Regions from separate parts of the Bacillus rugosus genome, predicted to be linked through region 1. Evidence: riboswitches for the same ligand, from Rfam matches in the RefSeq annotation. Region 1 holds a riboswitch; each other region holds the start of a gene.

Region 1 (5,358 bases):
CTCTGTTCATTGAAAGAATGTCAGCCGATTTTGCGTCAGCTTTTATAAAATAAGTTCCCTTTGGATTTTCAAGGGTCATGTGATATGTTTTTTTATCCTTTGATTGCGTTACTTTCGTGATCTCACCTTGATAAGAGGCTTCGACTTTTTTTACGACAGCCTCCTTTGACAGGACGTCATCATGGGTTTGCCGAATGATGAGAAACGTACAGATGATGACGGCCAAAACCGCTGCTGCCGCAGCAGATACTGCTTTTATTGTTTTGTTCATCGGCCTCCCCCATCCTGTTCTCTGAATTGCATGGTGACAGCTGTTCCTTGTCCCGGCTTGCTTTTTACAGACAGCTCAATGCCGTGCTCATCGGCGATTTGCTTTGCAATAGAAAGGCCTAAACCCGTTCCGCCTGTTTTTCTGTTTCGTGCCTCATCCGCCCGATAGAACCGTTCGAACAGGTGCGGGATATGCTCCTCAGGTATTCCGATGCCTTCATCTCTCACAGACAGAAACGGGCGTCCATTCCTCGTTCCGGCTGACATCACAATGGTTTTTTCACTATACTTTATTGCATTATCAAGCAAAATGGTCAGCAGCTGCTTGATGCGTTCTTCATCAGCTGTTACAAGCAGGCTCTCTTTATCTGTTTCAAGCAAAATGTCACGCTGATAGACGGGCTGGAGCATTTGCATGACGGCACGCGATACTACAACAAGATCGATTGTTTTCAGATCAAGCTCAATTCCTTTATGGCTTTTTGCCAGCGCCAGAAGCTGATTGGTTAGTTTTTTCATATGCACCGCTTCTGAGTGAATGGCTTCTATCGATTCCTCAAGCACTTCTGGCTTTTTTGCCCCCCACCGCTTCATTAGGCTGCTGTAGCTTTCTATAATCGTGAGCGGGGTTTTCAATTCGTGTGAAGCATCTTGAATGAACTGCTGCTGTTTATCGTAATGCTCTTTCAGCATCATCGCCATCTCATTAAATGTCAGCCCCATTTCATATAACTCGTCGTGCGACTGTCCTTCCAAGGAAATCGTTTTGAATGCTTTCTCCCGCTGTATGTCTTTCATCGTCATCATTAATCGTCTGATCGGATTGATGATACGGCGGGCGAGCAAGCTTCCCGCAAAAAAAGAAGCGATACAGACAGCAGCGCTTGCAGCGATTAAGATGATTTTCAGCAGAAACAGACTCTCTTCTGTGTTCTCCAGCCTTTCAACCAGCTGAAGAGATACCACTTGCCCATCGGTCCAAATAACCGGAACAGCAGCTTCAGCAAACAGTTTGCCGTCATGTTTCCTTACATCTGCCGTTTCACCGCTATGAAAAGCGAGAGGAACATCTTTATATGCTTTTTCTTTTGTCATGGTCATGACGGCTTTTTGATCACCATTCACTACACGGACCATGCCGTTTGCCGGAAGATAGGCCTGTAGCATGTCCTGCAAAGCGACTCCTTCTGTTTCAGCAGCATGCAGCGCTTCTGCAATGTTATCCGTCTCATCTGCAAGCCGGGACGCATCCTTTGATGTCAGCGCGGACGAAAAAATGAGATAGACTGCGGTATGAACCAAAATTAATAAAATCAATAGCGATATTGTTGTGTACAGATGAATCTTGGTCTTCAGCTTCATCGTTTACCCCTTAATGGCATAGCCGACCCCGCGAACAGTATGGATCAGCTGTTTTTCGTAAGGGTAGTCCAGTTTTTTTCTGATGTATCTAATGTAGACGTCCACCACATTTGTATCACCGATATAATCAAATCCCCATACTGTGTTTAAAATCTGCTCCCGTGTCAGCACTTGCTGCGGATGCTTCAGCATATAGACGAGCAAATCAAATTCACGCGGCGTTAATTCTACCTCTTTGTCTCCGCGTCTCACTTCACGTGTTTTTTCGTTCACCCGCAAGTCATCATATGTAAGAAAAGTGCCAACATCTTCTGTTTTTGTGCCATTTTGGCGCAACGCCGCCCTGATTCTCGCAAGTAATTCCTCAATTTCAAATGGTTTGGTGACATAGTCATTCGCTCCGATGTCCAACCCTGTTACCTTATCAGGTATACTGTCGCGCGCCGTTAATAAAATGACCGGTGTCTGCTGATCCGTTTTTCTCAAGCGGCGCAGTACTTCCAGGCCGCTAAGCCCCGGAAGCATGACATCAAGAAGCACTAAGGAATACCCGCCATCCGCGGCCGCATTCAGTCCTTCTGTGCCATTGTGTTTGATGGTGACGCTATATCCTTCATATTCCAGTTCAAGCTGGATTACCCTGGCGATTTTTTCTTCATCTTCCACAATTAATATGTGCCCTTTATCCAAAACTGATCATCCTCCCCTGTCCCTATATGAAAAAAATGATTTCATTGTTTACAAAATGATTCTTATCATCTATTATGATGTCAAAATAAAAAATTGTATACGGAAAGCACTAGGGGTGCTGTTTTGGCTGAGATAAAGCGCGGGAGAAACGCGCTTTGATCCCTTATGACCCGATCTGGATAATACCAGCGTGGGGAAGTGCAGGTTGACCGAATGGTGTATTTTTTGTGCGCTTAATCGATCTATGACTGCATATTCCCTTAGGATATGCAGTTTTTTATTTTACCAAAAAAACAGGAGGTCGGAGAAATGGAACATATTTGCGGTACAAGCAGAATCGCCGGTTTTCGCTTCTCTTTATATCCGATGACGGATGATTTTATCAGTGTGATCAAATCTGCGCTGAAAAAAACAGACACATCTAAGGTATGGACGAAAACCGACCATATCAGCACAGTTCTGCGCGGTTCAATTGATCATGTATTCGACGCTGCCAAAGCCATTTACCTTTATGCGGCGAATAGCGAAAAACACATCGTCGTGAACGGCACGTTTTCCATCGGATGCCCGGGCGATACACAGGGAGATACATATCTTTCCGAAGGCGATAAGCGTGCCAATGAAGATGCTGTCCGAAGCCTGAACGCGGAAGCACCATGCCAATTTGCGCTTTATCCGATGAATGAGCCGGATTATATGAGCTTGATCATGGATGCTGTCGACATTGCGAAAGCAGAAGGCACTTTCGTACAGGGTGTTCATTACGCGAGCGAGCTTGACGGGGATGCGCATGACGTATTCAGGACACTGGAGGCCGTTTTCCGCATGGCTGAACAGCAAACAAACCACGTAACCATGACTGTGAATCTCTCGGCTAACAGTCCATCAAGAAAAAACAGAAAGCAGGGATAAAATGAAAAGCTGGAAAGTAAAAGAAATTGTCATCATGTCCGTTATCAGTATCGTATTTGCCGTTGTTTATTTATTATTTACGCATTTTGGAAACGTACTTGCAGGTATGTTCGGGCCAATCGCCTATGAACCGATTTACGGCATTTGGTTTATCGTTTCTGTCATCGCCGCGTACATTATTCGAAAACCGGGTGCAGCACTAGTTTCTGAAATCATTGCCGCTCTCGTTGAGTGCCTGCTTGGAAACCCGTCCGGCCCAATGGTCATCGTCATCGGCATTGTTCAAGGTCTCGGAGCTGAGGCTGTATTTCTCGCGACACGCTGGAAAGCATACTCTCTTCCTGTACTTCTGCTGGCAGGAATGGGATCTTCAGTAGCCAGTTTTATCTATGATCTTTTTGTTTCTGGCTATGCAGCCTATTCACCAGGTTATCTTCTCATTATGCTTGTGATCCGCCTGATTTCCGGCGCGTTGCTTGCGGGGCTGCTCGGAAAAGCTGTCAGTGACTCTCTCGCTTATACGGGTGTGTTAAACGGAATGGCACTCGGAAAGGAACTGAAAAAGCAACGGAAGCGGGCATCAGAACATGCAAGCCTTTGATGAGTTCCTGACGGTTGACCAGCTCAGCTTCTCTTATGAAGAAGACGAGAAACCGGTATTTCAAAACATTTCGTTTGAGCTTCAAAAAGGGGAATGCGCTTTATTGCTAGGGCCGAGCGGGTGCGGAAAAAGCTCGCTCGCCCTTTGTTTAAACGGTCTTTACCCGGAGGCTTGCGATGGCATCCAGTCCGGACATGTATTTTTATTTCAAAAGCCGGTCACAGGCGCTGAAACCTCCGAAACGATTGCTCAGCATGCCGGGGTCGTCTTTCAGGACCCTGATCAGCAGTTTTGCATGCTGACAGTGGAAGACGAAATCGCTTTCGGGCTGGAAAATCTGCAGATTCCGAAAGAAGAGATGACAGACAAGATCGATGCCGTTTTAGAAAAATTACACATTACCCATTTAAAAGAAAAAACGATATCCACTCTGTCAGGAGGACAAAAGCAGAAAGTTGCTCTCGCCTGCATATTGGCGATGGAGCCTGAGCTCATTATGCTGGATGAGCCGACTTCTCTTTTAGATCCTTATTCAGCGCGGGAGTTCGTTCATTTGATGAAAGATCTTCAGCGGGAAAAAGGCTTCAGCCTCCTCGTCATTGAGCACCAGCTTGATGAATGGACACCTTGGATTGAGAGAACAATCGTGCTGGACAAATCAGGAAAAAAAGCGTTGGATGGCCGGACGAAAGATCTTTTTCAGCACGAAGCTGAGACCCTAAAGGAACTAGGCATCGCGATTCCAAAAATATGTGGCCTGCAGGAACAACTCAGTATGCCGTTTACTTTATCAAAAGAAACGCTGTTCAAAGAGCCTTTTCCTGCCGGGCATACCGAAAAGAAGGAAGCTCCTTCTGGGGGGAGTGTGCTGGAAGTCAACAGCCTTTCGTTCGCAAGAGGACAGCAGACGATTTTCAAAGACATCAGCTTCTCATTGCGGGAAGGCTCTTTGACGGCGCTTGTCGGACCGAACGGCACCGGAAAATCGACGCTCTTATCTGTCCTGGCCCGTCTCATGAAGCCGAAAAGCGGCAAGATTCTTCTATATGATAAGCCGCTGCAATCGTATAAAGAAAATGAATTGAGAAAACGAATGGGATTTGTTTTTCAAAATCCGGAGCATCAGTTCGTCACAGATACGGTGTATGACGAGCTGCTGTTCGGCCAGAAAGTAAATGCTGAAACTGAGAAAAAAGCACAGCACCTGCTGCATCGTTTCGGTCTTGCACATTTGGCTGATCATCATCCGTTTGCGATCAGCCAGGGACAAAAACGGCGCCTGAGCGTCGCTACCATGCTCATGCATGACGTAAAGGTTTTATTATTAGACGAACCAACCTTTGGCCAGGACGCCCGAACGGCGGCTGAATGCATGGACATGATACAGCGTATCAAGGCAGAAGGAACCGCTGTCCTCATGATTACACACGACATGGAGCTAGTGTCTTCGTATGCCGACAGCGTGCTAGTGCTTCACGATACGGGCCTGGCCTTTGACGGATCTCCAGCGCAGTTATTTTCTC
Region 2 (5,358 bases), 420 kb from region 1:
TAGATCTTCCCCTTTTTCTTTTTCTCAACAGATATACGTAAGAAAGAGAAAAAAGATTCGTTTGATTCGTACTTTTTACCTATTATTCGTCCGGCCTAGGGACAGACTAAGAATAATATTGAAAACAAAGGAGCGGATTGAAATGGATAAAGAAAGTATGGTTGCTGATGAATTACACAGAATGTTTTTGGCTGGTGAGCTGCAAATCACGGTAGAGGAGGATATAAACAATATTTCCGAAAGGTTGAGAAACGGAGATCTCAGTTTAGACCGATTAAGCGGTGAAGACGCGTTTATAAAAGAAACTGTAAACGAGGCTTTAAGAAGAGTGGAGCAATAAAATGAAGAGACGGGATCTCAGAGATACCGTCTTTTTTGTATGACTTTGTTACAGTTCTCTGCAAGATAAAGTGAATCGATTTGAAATGGTTTATCCAGTAGCCAGCCTTTTTCCATCAGGAGGTCAGATAGTTCTCTATGCAGATGAACAGCTGCATCTAATTGATCATACAACGCTGTTCTGAGGTCGGGGTTAGTTGTTTCTGTTATTGCGACCATGTACTTTTTAATGCTGGTTTTTATTGTTGTTAAGCAAACAAGAATCATTATAGGTCTGGTAGAGACTAAGAAATCGTTCAATGGCTTCACCTCCTGTTATGTCAGGGATTTTATCTCCTAGATTTTCCTATTAAGTATTTAACCTTGTATCATGCATTTATACAAAATGCTATAATGAGTAACAAATTTTTCCGGGGAGTGGGATGATGAAACAGATTATTGCAATGGATGGCCGGGGTTTTTCGATGGAGCCGGAAAATTTGGCCCTCGATCAATACATCATCAATCAATCGGAACGGAAGCCGCCTCGCATTTGTTTTTTGCCGACGGCGAGCGGTGATTCCCAAAATTATGTTCAGCGATTTTATCATGCATTTCAAACACTGGATTGTGTGCCGTCTCATTTATCCTTATTTAAGCCGCCGTCAACAGATTTAACTTCTTTTGTTATGGAAAAGGACGTGATTTATGTTGGCGGGGGGAGTACGCGGAACATGCTTGTGCTGTGGAAGGAGTGGGGGCTGGATCTTATTCTTAGAGAGGCATGGAAGAACGGTGTGATTTTAGCTGGATTAAGTGCCGGTGCGATCTGCTGGTTTGAAGAAGGGGTGACAGATTCAGCCGGACCGCTGACAAGCATGAAAAGTTTAGGTTTTTTGCAAGGGAGCTTCTGTCCTCATTATGACGGTGAAAAGGATCGGAGACCGATATACCACCAGCTGATATCTAACGAATTCTTGTGCGATGGCTATGCGGCGGACGACGGAGCGGCTCTTCATTTCATAAATGAACAGCTGTTTCAGATAGTGAGTTCAAGACAGGATGCAAAGGCATATCGGGTGATGAAGGGTGAACATGACATATCTGAAACCCCGCTGCCCGTCAGATATTTAGGGTGAATTGGCTGAATATTTTCTACATTTCTCTTTTTTTCAGATTGTTTTTATGTTAAGATGAGTGCGAAATCAATAGTTACTGGGGGTGCCCGCTTTCGGGCTGAGAGAGAAGGTAAGCTTCTTAACCCTTTGGACCTGATCTGGTTCGTACCAGCGTGGGGAAGTAGAGGAATAGCTTTTATTATTGTCGTGTGGGCAATAATATGTTTCTTTCTGACTGCAACCGGGTTCATTATTTGAATCCGGTTTTTTGTGCTGGTTATGGGCTTGATTTTGTCCTTTCAAACGAAGAGAGGGGAAGGATCAGTGATGCAAAACGATTCAGTGCAGCAAGCCAACATTTCCATTATGTCGAGTTTTTCGGGGAGCAAGAAAGTGTATGTGGAGGGTTCTTCTTCGGACATTCAAGTGCCGATGAGGGAAATTGCATTAAGTCCGACGACTGGGTCGTTCGGCGAAGAGGAAAACGCGCCTGTGCGTGTTTATGATACAAGCGGACCGTATACGGATCCTGAGGTGACCATCAATATTCAAGAAGGATTAAAGCCTCTCCGCCAAAAATGGATCACAGAGCGCGGCGATGTCGAAGAATATGAAGGACGGGCGATAAAACCAGAAGATAACGGTTATAAAAAAGCAAATCCAAACGTAAGCTACCCAGGACTAAAGCGGAAACCGCTGAGGGCGAAAGCTGGCCAAAATGTCACTCAAATGCATTATGCCAAAAAGGGGATGATTACACCTGAGATGGAGTTTATCGCAATTCGCGAGCATGTGTCTCCTGAATTTGTCAGAGATGAGGTAGCAAGCGGCCGGGCGATCATTCCTTCAAATATTAATCACCCTGAAAGTGAACCAATGATTATCGGCCGGAATTTCCATGTGAAGATTAATGCGAATATCGGGAATTCAGCGGTTACGTCATCCATTGAAGAAGAAGTGGAAAAAATGACGTGGGCCATCCGCTGGGGAGCGGATACAATGATGGATCTTTCTACCGGAAAAGACATTCATACGACGCGTGAATGGATTATCCGCAATTGCCCTGTGCCTGTTGGAACTGTTCCGATTTATCAGGCGCTTGAAAAAGTAAACGGTGTAGCGGAGGATTTAACGTGGGAGATTTATCGTGATACACTGATCGAGCAGGCAGAGCAGGGAGTGGATTATTTTACGATACACGCTGGTGTTTTGCTTCGGTATGTGCCGCTGACTGCCAAACGGACAACTGGAATCGTGTCACGCGGGGGAGCGATTATGGCGCAGTGGTGTCTGGCTCATCATCAGGAAAGCTTTCTGTATACACATTTTGAAGAAATCTGCGAAATCATGAAAACGTATGATATTGCTTTTTCTCTTGGGGATGGTCTGCGTCCCGGATCAATCGCTGATGCCAATGACGAAGCGCAGTTTGCTGAATTAGAGACGCTTGGAGAGCTGACGCAAATTGCCTGGAAGCATGATGTTCAGGTAATGATTGAGGGACCGGGGCATGTGCCGATGCATAAAATCAAAGAGAACGTCGATAAACAAATGGACATTTGTAAAGAAGCGCCTTTTTACACCTTGGGGCCGCTGACGACAGATATTGCGCCGGGCTATGACCATATTACTTCAGCGATTGGAGCGGCGATGATCGGCTGGTATGGAACAGCAATGCTTTGTTATGTAACGCCCAAGGAGCATTTGGGACTGCCAAACCGTGATGATGTTCGTGAAGGGGTCATTACATATAAAATTGCTGCGCACGCGGCAGACCTTGCCAAAGGGCATCCCGGAGCACAAATACGGGATGATGCGTTATCGAAAGCCCGCTTTGAATTCCGCTGGCGAGATCAGTTTAATCTATCCCTTGACCCGGAAAGAGCGCTTGAATATCATGATGAAACCCTGCCGGCTGAAGGAGCAAAAACCGCTCATTTCTGTTCAATGTGCGGACCGAAGTTTTGCAGCATGAGAATTTCCCAGGATATTCGGGATTATGCGAAGGACAAAGATCTTAGTGAATGGGATGCCATTCAAGAGGGGATGAAAGAAAAAGCCGAAGAATTTGTGAATCAAGGCAGCCAGCTGTATAAATAATAGATTGACAGGCAAAATGGAATACGTTTTAATATAGTCAATATACATTTCCAGTATTTGCTGATCGGGACACCGAAGGCTCTTATCTTTTAGATAAGGGCCTTTTTTGTATGAAAAAGGAGGGATCATAGATGGGAATCAAAAAAGAGAAGGGGAGAAAACGATTCAGGAAGCGAAAAACATACGGGAATCAGATTTTGCCGCTTGAGATTCTGATTAAAAAAAACAAACGAGAGATTATGAACAGCGCGGAGCTTATGGAGGAAATTTATATAAAGATTGATGAGAAGCATACGGCAGTGCGTACAAAATATAAAAAAACCCGCTAATTAAAAGCGGGTTTTGCTTTTTTATTATTCATCTTTTTTAATCGGTAATCCAAGGCCTTCTGCTACGCGTTTTCCGTATTCAGGATCTGCTTTGTAGAAATGCTCGATTTGGCGAAGTTTGATTTCTTCTTTTTCTACCGGTTTCATGGCGTTAACGATATTTTCAACAAGGCGGGCACGCTCATCCTCGCTCATTAAACGATAGAGGTCACCGGCTTGTGTGTAGTGGTCGTTGTGATCGTAGCTTACGCTGTCAGCGATTCCTTGTATCGGATATGCGGCTTGTTTATCCTCTGGTGACTCTTTCGGACCGCCGAAGCTGTTAGGCTCGTAATACACAGATCCTCCGCCATTATTGTCAAAGCGCATTTGTCCGTCACGCTGATAATTGTTCACTTCGTTGCGTGCACGGTTGATTGGCAGCGCTTGATGGTTTGCACCGACACGGTAGCGGTGTGCATCATGATAAGCAAACAGCCGGCCTTGAAGCATTTTATCAGGAGAAACATCAATACCAGGCACAAGTGTTCCAGGTGAGAATGTCGCTTGTTCTACTTCTGCAAAGTAGTTTTCTGGATTTCTGTCTAGAACCATGCGTCCGACTTCGATTAACGGATAGTCTTTTTGAGACCAAACTTTTGTGACATCAAACGGATCGAAGCGATACGTATTTGCATCTTCTAAAGGCATGATTTGCACATATAGTTTCCATGCAGGGAAATCACCGTTTTCGATCGCGTTGAATAGATCCTCTGTATGGTAATCAGGGTTTTCACCGGCAATTTTAGCAGCCGTATTGACATCAAGGTTTTTCACGCCTTGTTCTGTTTTAAAGTGATATTTAATCCATACGCCTTCGCCTTCGGCATTTGTCCATTTGAATGTATGGCTTCCGAAGCCGTGCATGTGGCGAAGTGTCGCGGGAATTCCGCGGTCTGACATCAGAATTGTCACTTGGTGCAGTGATTCTGGTGAAAGTGACCAGAAATCCCATACAGCTGTAGGGTTTTTCAAGTGTGTTTTTGGATCTCTTTTTTGTGTATGGATGAAATCAGGGAACTTAATTGCATCGCGGATGAAGAATACCGGTGTATTGTTACCGACGATGTCGTAGTTTCCTTCTTCAGTATAAAATTTAACAGCAAATCCGCGCGGGTCGCGAACTGTGTCAGCCGAGCCAAGTTCACCGGCAACTGTTGAGAAACGAATGAACAACGGTGTGCGTTTGCCGACTTCAGATAGGAAAGCGGCTTTCGTGTATTTGGTTACATCGTTTGTCACTTCAAAATATCCGTGTGCGCCTGCACCCTTGGCGTGAACGACACGTTCTGGAACACGTTCTCTGTTGAAATGGGCCAATTTTTCGAGTAAATGTACATCTTGGATTAAAGTTGGTCCGCGAGAACCGGCAGTCATCGAATTTTGATTATCTCCAACTGGAGCGCCCCAGCTAGTTGTCAGTTTATTTGAACTCATGTGATCACCTCTTGGAA
Region 3 (5,358 bases), 140 kb from region 1:
ATCTGTCGCATCTTTAGTTGTTGTACTTATCGTTGCATTTTTGACACCCATCCTTTTGCATCGGTTTAAACTCAGCATTCCGGTTGTTGTTGCTGAAATCATTATGGGATTGATCATAGGAAAAAGCGGCCTAAATTTAGTTGTGGAGGGTGACACATGGCTCCAGACGCTTTCTATGCTCGGATTTATCTTTTTAATGTTTTTAAGCGGGCTTGAAATTGATTTTTCATCGTTTGAGAAAGGAAAGAAAAAGCAGCTTATGCCGAACGGCAAAGAAGCGCCTAATACGTTTGCTGCGGCATCTATTATCTTTGGCGGTATTTTTATTTTATCATTGCTGCTGTCTTATGGGTTCGTCTTGGCAGGATTTATCGAAAATGCATTCTTAATGACGCTTATTATTTCAACGATTTCATTAGGCGTTGTCGTTCCAACGTTAAAAGAAGAACGAATCATGAATTCAAATATCGGGCAGATTATTTTGCTCGTTGCTGTTATTGCTGATTTGGCTACGATGATTCTTCTTGCTGTTTTTTCCTCTTTATACGGAGAGGACAGCGGAAACATGTGGCTTCTGATGATCCTGTTTGCAGCCGGAGTGGTGCTTTACTTTTTCGGCCGGGTCTTCAAACATCGCTCTTTTGTTCAATCCATGTCAAAAGGGACGATCCAGATCGGAACGCGCGCGATTTTTACGTTAATTATCGTACTCGTTGCCCTGTCTGAATCACTTGGGGCAGAAAATATTCTCGGCGCTTTCTTAGCAGGGGTTCTCGTTTCCCTTCTTTCACCAAACAAAGAACTTGTTCAGCAGCTGGATTCATTCGGCTACGGGTTCTTAATTCCGATTTTCTTTGTGATGGTCGGTGTGAAGCTGGATATATGGACCCTTTTCCAAGATCCGAAAATATTAATCATGATTCCACTTCTGCTTTTGGCGCTGTTAGTCAGCAAAATCATTCCTGTCCTGTACTTGAAGAAGTGGTATGATAACCGAACCGTTTTGGCATCTGGTTTCCTGCTGACATCAACGCTTTCGCTCGTGATTGCCGCTGCGACAATCGGCCAGCAGCTTCACGTGATCAGCGCAAATATGTCAGGAGCGCTGACGTTAGTAGCCGTCATTGCCAGTATTTTTTCGCCGGTCTTCTTTAAAAAATTGTACAAACGGGAGGAGCAGCCGGAGGAGAAAAAGACGATTACGTTTATCGGTGCAAACCAAATGACATTGCCTGTTACTCTTGAACTGCCGGAGGAAGAGTATGATGTGCGTGTTGTACACGTATACCAAGAGAATGCGGAGGAAAAGCTGTCAGAATCAGTATTTACTGTCGAAACGATTTCTGACTATGAACACGAGACGCTTGAATCACTCGGCATTTTTGATACGGATATCCTCGTTGTTGCGACAGGGAATGAAGACATGAATGCGGACATTGCATTACTTGCAAAAGAAAAAGGCACAGAAAGAATCATTGCCAGCGTAGGATCACCGGAGAATGAAGCAGCTCTGAAGGAGCAGGGAATCAGCATCTTTTCTATTCTGTTGTCAACAAAAACACTGCTTCGCGCTCTGATAGAAGCGCCTGGAGTCATGAGGCTTCTCACGAACCAGGAGTCTTCGCTGTATCAAATTAATATGGAAAACAGCACTTACGACGGTGTGATTTTGCGGGAATTCCCTTTAACAGGCGACGTCATCTTTGTCAGGATTTTCAGGGGTGTGGATAGCATCGTTCCACATGGGGACACAAGGCTGAAACTGGGAGACCGCTTAATTGTTACCGGATCTCGGGGGTACGTAACGGAGCTTAAGAAAACATTAGAAGGATAAACCTTGACCAAATAGGGATTCGTGTTAATATAGAGGTGCAGAACAATTCAATATGTATTCGTATAACCACTAGGGGTGTCCTTCATAAGGGCTGAGATAAAAGTGTGACTTTTAGACCCTCATAACTTGAACAGGTTCAGACCTGCGTAGGGAAGTGGAGCGGTATTTGTGTTATTTTACTATGCCAATTCCAAACCACTTTTCCTTGCGGGAAAGTGGTTTTTTTATTTATCAGACAGGGGGAATGACGTGTGAAGTTTTCAGAAGAATGCCGCAGTGCAGCCGCAGAATGGTGGGAGGGGAGTTTTGTCCATCCGTTCGTTCAGGGAATCGGTGATGGAACGCTTCCGATTGACCGTTTTAAATACTACGTGCTTCAGGATTCTTATTATTTAACGCATTTTGCGAAGGTGCAATCGTTTGGCGCCGCTTATGCGAAGGACCTTTATACAACGGGACGGATGGCAAGCCACGCCCAAGGTACATATGAGGCGGAAATGGCGCTTCATCGCGAATTTACGGAGCTGTTGGAAATCAGTGAGGAAGAACGTAAGGCGTTTAAGGCGTCTCCTACGGCGTATTCTTATACATCCCATATGTATCGTTCAGTTTTGAGCGGAAATTTTGCTGAGATTTTAGCGGCTCTGCTTCCATGCTACTGGCTTTATTACGAGGTTGGTGAGAAATTGCTGCATTGTGACCCGGGACATCCGATTTATCAAAAGTGGATTGGCACATACGGCGGTGACTGGTTCAGACAGCAGGTCGAAGAGCAAATCAACCGGTTTGATGAGCTGGCGGAAAACAGCACGGAGGAAGTGCGCGCAAAGATGAAAGAGAATTTTGTCATCTCCAGCTTCTATGAGTATCAATTTTGGGGAATGGCCTATCGAAAAGAAGGCTGGTCTGACAGCGGCATAAAAGAGGTGGAGGAATGTGGAGCTTCACGCCATAACTGATGACTGCAAGCCGCTTGAAGAGTTAGCGAGAGCAATTATAGCTATTCAGAATGAAGTTGATTTTATTCACATTCGGGAACGCTCAAAATCGGCGGCAGATATTTTGAAACTGCTTGAGCTTATTTCTGAAGGCGGTGTTGATAAACGAAAACTGGTCATGAACGGACGGGTGGATATTGCGCTTTTTTCTACAATTCATCGCGTGCAGCTGCCAAGCAGCAGCTTTTCGCCGAAGCAGGTCAGAGCCAGATTTCCTCACCTGCATATCGGGCGGTCGGTGCACTCACTGGAGGAAGCGGTTCAAGCAGAAAAGGAAGACGCAGACTACGTGCTGTTCGGCCATGTGTTTGAAACGGATTGTAAAAAGGGTCTTGAAGGCAGAGGTGTGTCATTGCTGTCAGATATCGCACAGCGGATTTCTGTCCCGGTTATTGCAATCGGAGGAATGACGCCGGACAGATTAAGAGCCGTAAAACAAGCTGGAGCAGATGGCATTGCAGTCATGTCGGGGATTTTTTCTTCCGCTGACCCTTTGGAAGCTGCCAGACGATATTCCCGTAAGTTAAAGGAGATGCGCTATGAAAAGGCATTATGATGCAGTTGTCATTGGAGGCGGAATTATCGGTTCCGCGATTGCTTATCATTTAACAAAGGAAAACAAAAATGTCGCATTGTTTGAAAGTGGAACAATGGGCGGCAGAACAACAAGTGCCGCTGCCGGAATGCTGGGCGCCCATGCCGAGTGCGAGGAACGTGACGCGTTTTTTGACTTTGCCATGCACAGCCAGCGTCTGTACAAAGGTCTTCGGGAAGAGCTTTACACATTATCCGGTATCGATATCAGACAGCATAACGGCGGTATGTTTAAGCTTGCGTTTTCTGAAGAAGATGTGCTGCGGCTGAGGAAGATGGATGACTTGGATTCTGTCAGCTGGCATACAAAAGAAGAAGTTTTAGATACAGAGCCATATACGTCTGGTGACATTTTCGGGGCAGCCTTTATCCAGGATGATGTGCATGTTGAGCCTTATTTCGTTTGCAAGGCATATGCGAAAGCAGCGAAAGCGCTTGGGGCGGAGATTTTTGAGCGTACTCCTGTCCTGCATGTCGAACGTGACGGGGAAGCGCTGTCCATCGAGACGCCGAATGGTAATGTGTGGGCGGATCATGTCGCGGTTGCCAGCGGAGTGTGGAGCGGAATGTTTTTTAAACAGCTCGGGCTGAACAATTCATTTTTCCCTGTAAAAGGGGAGTGCCTTTCTGTTTGGAATGATGATATACCGCTGACAAAAACACTTTACCATGACCATTGCTATATCGTCCCGAGAAAAAGCGGCAGACTGGTTGTCGGCGCGACAATGAAGCCGGGTGACTGGAGTGAAACACCGGATCTTGGCGGGTTGGAATCTGTTATGAGAAAAGCAAAAACGATGCTGCCGACCATTCAGAGTATGAAGGTGGATCGTTTTTGGGCAGGACTGCGGCCGGGAACAAAGGATGGGAAGCCGTACATCGGCAGACACCCTGAGGACAGCCGTATTTTATTTGCGGCGGGCCATTTCAGAAATGGGATTCTGCTTGCTCCGGCAACGGGCGCTTTGATCAGTGATCTCATGATGAATAAAGAGGTCAATCAAGACTGGCTGCACGCATTCCGAATTGATCGCAAGGAGGCGGTTCAGATATGATGCTACAGCTGAACGGTAAAGACGTGAAGTGGGAAAAAGATACAGGTACAATTCAAGACCTGCTGGCGTCTTATCAGCTTGAAAATAAAATCGTTATCGTTGAAAGAAATAAAGAAATTATCGGCAAAGAACATTATCACGAGGTTGAGCTTTGTGATCGCGATGTCATTGAAATTGTCCATTTTGTAGGAGGCGGATGAGCATGTTAACAATTGGCGGGAAATCATTTCAATCAAGATTGCTGCTGGGTACGGGGAAATACCCATCGTTTGACATCCAAAAGGAAGCGGTGGCCGTTTCCGAGTCTGATATTTTAACATTTGCTGTGCGGAGAATGAACATCTTTGAAGCGTCTCAGCCGAATTTTCTGGAACAGCTTGATTTATCCAAATATACGCTTTTGCCGAATACAGCGGGCGCGAGCACCGCTGAAGAAGCGGTCCGGATTGCAAGGCTGGCGAAAGCGTCAGGACTTTGTGACATGATTAAAGTCGAAGTCATCGGATGCAGCCGTTCCTTGCTGCCTGATCCCGTTGAGACATTAAAAGCGTCTGAACAGCTTCTTGAAGAAGGATTTATTGTGCTCCCGTACACGTCGGATGATGTTGTGCTGGCGAGAAAACTGGAGGAGCTTGGCGTTCATGCCATCATGCCGGGTGCCTCCCCGATTGGATCGGGACAAGGAATCTTAAACCCGTTGAATCTGTCATTTATTATTGAACAGGCGAAGGTGCCTGTCATCGTGGACGCCGGAATCGGATCGCCTAAAGATGCAGCATACGCAATGGAGCTTGGAGCGGATGGCGTACTCCTCAATACAGCTGTATCAGGCGCGAATGATCCTGTGAAAATGGCGCATGCCATGAAGCTCGCGGTG

The links. Region 1 has a riboswitch for thiamine pyrophosphate ahead of thiU (YkoF family thiamine-binding protein). Riboswitches for the same ligand answer to the same signal wherever they lie in the genome.
Region 2: another riboswitch for thiamine pyrophosphate. It lies ahead of thiC (phosphomethylpyrimidine synthase ThiC); the one in region 1 lies ahead of thiU (YkoF family thiamine-binding protein).
Region 3: another riboswitch for thiamine pyrophosphate. It lies ahead of tenA (thiaminase II); the one in region 1 lies ahead of thiU (YkoF family thiamine-binding protein).

What each region holds. Positions count from the first base shown of each region.
Region 1 covers NZ_CP096590.1:1,412,916-1,418,273, reverse strand. The annotation lists gene M0696_RS07265 (PepSY domain-containing protein) at 1-271, opposite strand, end outside; gene ykoH (two-component system sensor histidine kinase YkoH) at 268-1,632, opposite strand; gene ykoG (two-component system response regulator YkoG) at 1,636-2,322, opposite strand; TPP riboswitch at 2,424-2,536, shown strand; gene thiU (YkoF family thiamine-binding protein) at 2,632-3,234, shown strand; gene M0696_RS07245 (ECF transporter S component) at 3,236-3,835, shown strand; gene M0696_RS07240 (ABC transporter ATP-binding protein) at 3,822-5,358, shown strand, end outside.
Region 2 covers NZ_CP096590.1:991,408-996,765, forward strand. The annotation lists gene M0696_RS04990 (hypothetical protein) at 137-340, shown strand; gene M0696_RS04995 (spore coat protein) at 358-639, opposite strand; gene M0696_RS05000 (Type 1 glutamine amidotransferase-like domain-containing protein) at 765-1,457, shown strand; TPP riboswitch at 1,526-1,633, shown strand; gene thiC (phosphomethylpyrimidine synthase ThiC) at 1,764-3,536, shown strand; gene M0696_RS05010 (FbpB family small basic protein) at 3,668-3,865, shown strand; gene katA (catalase KatA) at 3,890-5,341, opposite strand.
Region 3 covers NZ_CP096590.1:1,268,142-1,273,499, forward strand. The annotation lists gene M0696_RS06415 (monovalent cation:proton antiporter family protein) at 1-1,834, shown strand, start outside; TPP riboswitch at 1,896-2,004, shown strand; gene tenA (thiaminase II) at 2,086-2,793, shown strand; gene tenI (thiazole tautomerase TenI) at 2,771-3,388, shown strand; gene thiO (glycine oxidase ThiO) at 3,372-4,481, shown strand; gene thiS (sulfur carrier protein ThiS) at 4,481-4,681, shown strand; gene thiG (thiazole synthase) at 4,678-5,358, shown strand, end outside.